2 regions of the Polaromonas sp. P1_F2 genome follow, and region 1 is predicted to be linked to the other one. Evidence: predicted binding sites of a transcription regulator. Region 1 holds the regulator's gene; the other holds the start of a gene.
What was found. The regulator HrcA, encoded in region 1, represses chaperone genes, less so after heat shock. The targets are predictions, from matches to a motif close to TTAGCACTCNNNNNNNNNGAGTGCTAA.
Positions count from the first base shown of each region.

Region 2: a site for HrcA is predicted at 1,244-1,270, ahead of AC1D0O_RS04745 (co-chaperone GroES). Genes of this name have one in related genera too.

Region 1 covers NZ_JBFUBN010000003.1:436,069-438,458, forward strand. Annotated here, with positions in the region: gene AC1D0O_RS09035 (NAD kinase) at 1-841, opposite strand, end outside; gene hrcA (heat-inducible transcriptional repressor HrcA) at 890-1,909, shown strand; tRNA gene AC1D0O_RS09045 (tRNA-Ile) at 1,956-2,032, shown strand; tRNA gene AC1D0O_RS09050 (tRNA-Arg) at 2,060-2,136, shown strand; gene AC1D0O_RS09055 (hypothetical protein) at 2,276-2,390, shown strand, end outside.
Region 2 covers NZ_JBFUBN010000002.1:193,806-196,195, forward strand. Annotated here, with positions in the region: gene groL (chaperonin GroEL) at 1-807, opposite strand, end outside; gene AC1D0O_RS04745 (co-chaperone GroES) at 858-1,148, opposite strand; gene AC1D0O_RS04750 (AraC family transcriptional regulator) at 1,404-2,390, opposite strand, start outside.

The sequences.
Region 1 (2,390 bases):
GCAAGGTGTCGAAGTAGCTCCAGCCCTTGGGGTGCAGAAAGCGCATCTGGTGCTCCGAGCGCCTGACGGTGATGCGGTCGCCGTGCAGCAGGCTGGCCAGCGACTGCATGTCGAAGTTGGCGCTGGCGTCCCGGCCGGCGACGATCTCAATCGTGATCTCGCCGGAGTCCGATAGCACGATGGGCCGGTTCGACAGTGTGTGCGGCGCGATGGGCGCCAGCACCCAGCCGGCAATCGAGGGATGGAGCAGGGGCCCGCCGGCGGACAGCGCGTAGGCCGTGGAGCCGGTGGGCGAGGCGATGATCAGGCCGTCGGCGCGCTGGTTGGCCACGAAGCGGCCGTCGACCTCGACGCGAAGCTCCACCATGCCGGCGGTCGCGCCGCGGTTGACCACCACGTCGTTCATGGCGGTGGCGCTGAAGACGCAGCGGCCGTCGCGCACCACCTTGGCCTGCATCATCCAGCGGCGGTCCTCCTCGTATTCGCCGCGCAGCATGGGAATCAGGGTGTTCTGGTAGTCCTCGAAGGCGATGTCGGTGATGAAGCCGAGCCGGCCCTGGTTGATGCCCACCAGCGGGATGCCGAACTGGGCCAGCAGCCGGCCTATGCCCAGCATGGTGCCGTCGCCGCCCACCACCAGGGCCAGGTCGCACTGGGCGCCTATGCCGGCCGCGTCCAGCGTCGGGAATTGCGTGAGGCCGGTGTTGCTGGCGGTGTCCTGCTCGATCGCTACCTCGCAGCCCTGGGTGCCCAGGAAATGCGCGATGTCCTCCAGCGCCGACCGGGAACCCTGTGCGTGGTACTTGCCGATCAGTGCGACATGGCGGAATTGCGATTTCATCGGCAAATTACATCACAACATCCGCCCCAAGCTTCGTAGAATGTCGGCATGCTTGATGATCGTGCGCGGTTGCTTCTCAAGGCGCTGGTGGAGCGCTACATTGCCGATGGGCAGCCGGTGGGTTCACGCACGCTGTCCAAGGCCTCCGGCCTGGAGCTGTCCCCCGCCACCATACGCAACGTGATGAGCGATCTCGAGGAGCTCGGCCTGATCGTCAGCCCTCACACCTCGGCCGGCCGCATCCCCACGGCGCGCGGCTACCGCCTCTTCGTCGATACCATGCTGACCACGCAGCGCGACTCCTTTCCTGCCGCGGGTCAGATAGGCGCCCCCCGGCTGGCGCCCGACCAGCCGCAAAAGGTGCTCAGCAACGCGGCGCACATGCTCTCCAGCCTGTCGCAATTCGTCGGTGTGGTCATGGCGCCGCGCCGCACTTCGGTGTTCCGCCACATTGAATTTTTGCGCCTGTCCGAAAAACGTTTCCTCGTGATCATCGTGTCGCCCGACGGCGACGTGCAGAACCGGGTCATCTTCACCGAGGCCGACTACAGCCAGTCGCAGCTGGTGGAGGCCGCCAATTTCCTCAATTCACACTACGCCGGCATGGCGATCGAGGAAGTGCGCGAGCGCCTGAAAAACGAGGTCGAGGCGCTGCGCGGCGAGATCGCCACGCTAATGCAGGCCGCGGTCAAGGTCAGCTCCGAAGCCATCGAATCGCGCGACGAAGTCGTGATCTCCGGCGAGCGCAACCTGCTGGCCGTCAGCGATTTTTCCGGCGACATGGGCAACCTGCGCAAGCTGTTCGACCTGTTCGAGCAAAAGGCGCAGCTGATGCGCCTGCTCGACGTGTCCAGCCGCGCCGAGGGCGTTCGCATCTACATAGGCGGCGAAAGCCAGGTCATTCCCTACCAGGAGCTGTCGGTGGTGACGGCGCCTTACGAAGTCGACGGCCAGGTCGTGGGCACGCTGGGCGTCATAGGCCCCATGCGCATGCCCTACGAAAAAATGATCCAGATCGTCGACATCACCTCCAAACTGGTCAGCACGGCCCTGAGCCACAGCAAGTAGGCCCGCGAGCAGGTCCCCGCAGGCCCTTACAATCTCTCTCTTGTGTGGGGCGTTAGCTCAGTTGGTTAGAGCAGAGGACTCATAATCCTTTGGTCGAGTGTTCAAGTCACTCACGCCCTACCATTTAAATAAGCTATAATTTGAGGCTTAGCGGCTGTAGCTCAGTTGGATAGAGTACTTGGCTACGAACCAAGGGGTCGTGGGTTCAATTCCTGCCAGCCGCACCACTTTTATTAGTGATTTCAATAGCTTAGAGGCTCACCCCTCTAGGCTATTTTTCTTTGCGCAGGGCTTTTTAGTGGTTTTCCGGGGCTGTACGTGCACCAGCCGCTCCGCTATTCTGGAGGCTCATTCCGGAGGAGAAACATGGGATCACTGAACGTCGAGGACCACGGCGACTGGCTGAGTTTTGGCCTGTCGCATGCAGGCAGCACCATTCCGGTCAGGATTTCGCGCGAGGCGATGGAGGAGTTCTTCGGCG
Region 2 (2,390 bases), on a different contig from region 1:
GCCGCGCAGGGTGTTCACCACCAGCGTCGCCAGGGCTTCGCCCTCGACTTCTTCGGCAATGATCAGCAGCGGACGGCCGGCCTTGGCGACTTGTTCCAGGGTAGGCAGCAGGTCACGGATGTTGCTGATCTTCTTGTCGTAGAGCAGAACAAAGGGGTTGTCCAGCAGTGCGGACTGCTTTTCAGGGTTGTTGATGAAGTAAGGGGAGAGGTAGCCGCGGTCGAACTGCATGCCTTCGACGACGTCGAGTTCGTTTTGCAGCGACTTGCCGTCTTCCACGGTGATCACGCCTTCTTTACCAACCTTGTCCATTGCGTCGGCAATGATCTTGCCGATGGATTCGTCGGAGTTGGCCGAGATCGAACCGACCTGGGCGATTTCTTTCGACGTGGTGGTGGGCTTGGAAGCCTTCTTGAGCTCTTCGGTCAGGGCCAGCACGGCCTTGTCGATACCGCGCTTCAGGTCCATCGGGTTCATGCCGGCGGCCACGTACTTCATGCCTTCGCGGACGATGGCCTGGGCCAGAACGGTGGCGGTGGTGGTGCCGTCGCCGGCGTTGTCGGAGGTCTTGGAAGCGACTTCCTTGACCATCTGCGCGCCCATGTTCTGCAGCTTGTCCTTGAGTTCGATTTCCTTGGCGACGGACACACCGTCCTTGGTCACCGTGGGGGCGCCGAACGAGCGCTCCAGAACCACGTTACGACCTTTGGGGCCCAGGGTTACCTTGACGGCGTTGGCCAGGATGTTCACACCCTCGACCATGCGTGCGCGGGCTTCGCCGCCGAAAATGACGTCTTTTGCTGCCATGATTAATTCTCCAGATTCAGTTGATTAGGGATTTGACGCGGCGGGAGAAATTACTTCTCAACCACTGCGAACAGGTCTTCTTCTTTCATGACGAGCAGTTCGTCGCCGTCGACCTTGACGGTCTGGCCGCTGTATTTGCCGAACAGCACGCGGTCGCCGACTTTCACGCCCACGGGGCTCAGTTCGCCCTTGTCGTTCTTCTTGCCTGGGCCAACGGCCAGCACTTCGCCTTGATCAGGCTTTTCAGCGGCGCTGTCGGGGATGACGATGCCGGAAGCGGTTTTGGTTTCGTTTTCCACGCGTTTGACGATCACGCGGTCGTGCAAAGGACGAAGTTTCATGAGAGCTCCTTGTTTGAGAACACTGGTTTTGGGAATCAAAAAGCACCCGGCTGGAAGTGGGTGCTTGTTAACTTTGGTGGATTGACTGGGCTTTGTTAGCACTCAATACCATCGAGTGCTAATCATAGGGGCAATTGGGCCCTATTTCAAGGCAAGGGCCGGAAAACCTGCTTTTTGGGGCGGCCGCGGGTGTTGCGGAGCGCCATTGGGCTGGATTCCGTCAAAACCCGACCCAGCTGGCGATAGCGATATTCGTCAAACAGGACTGCGTGCCTTGCTGGGTGCGTGGCCGATGACACGCTTGAACGCCCGGCTGAAGGAGGCCTCGGAGTCGTAACCCAGCCGATCGGCGGCCGTGGTGACACGCATTCCGTCCTGCGCGATCCAGTTGCGCGCCTGGAACATGCGGATGCGAGCCACGTACCGGGCAGGGCTCTCGCCCACCGATTCCTTGAAGGCCTGGGCAAAACGTGATCTTGATGCTCCCATGATGTTCGCCAGCTCCGGCACGCTCCAGTCCTGCTCCGGCGTCGCGTGGATGGCGGCCAGCACCTTGCCCACGCCGGGCGAGCGCAGCGCCGCGATCCAGCCCGTCGAGTTGCTGCAAGCGCATTCGACCCAGGCGCGGATGATGGTCGCGGCGAGCACATCGGCCATGCGGGCCAGGATGCCGCAGGCGCCCATGCGGTTGAGCGAGGCTTCTCGCTCCATCGCCTCGAGCAGCATGGGCACGCCCGGGTCGCGCTGAGCCAGGTCGCCAGCGCGGATCACCCCCGGCATCATGGCCAGCAAGGGATGCAGCGGGTCGAGGTTGAATTTCATGGTGCCGCAGAACATGACGTGGGACGGTGCTTGCGCCAGGGGTGCCCCGTCCCGCAACAGATAGATATCGTCCGCGACCCGCTCGCGATCGAAGGTCGCGAGGGCCACCGGCGGAACTTCGGGTGAACTGGCCACGGTGTGGGCCGTGCCGCGCGGCAGCAGCACCGCGTCACCGGCCTTCAGTTCCATCCACCCGGACGGCTCTGTGTGCAGCCAGCAATCTCCGCTGCCGACGAAATGAAAACGCGCGGTGGCTTGCGCGGTAAAGGAAATCGCCCACGGCGCATGCATGAGGCAGCGGCCGTACTCGACGCCGTCCAGGCGCAGGCCCAGCAGGATCTGGGTGAGGGGATCGGGCCCCGCAGCAGGCAGGCCCGCGCCTTCGTGAGGGGGCTGAACGACGACGGGCGTGAAAGTTCT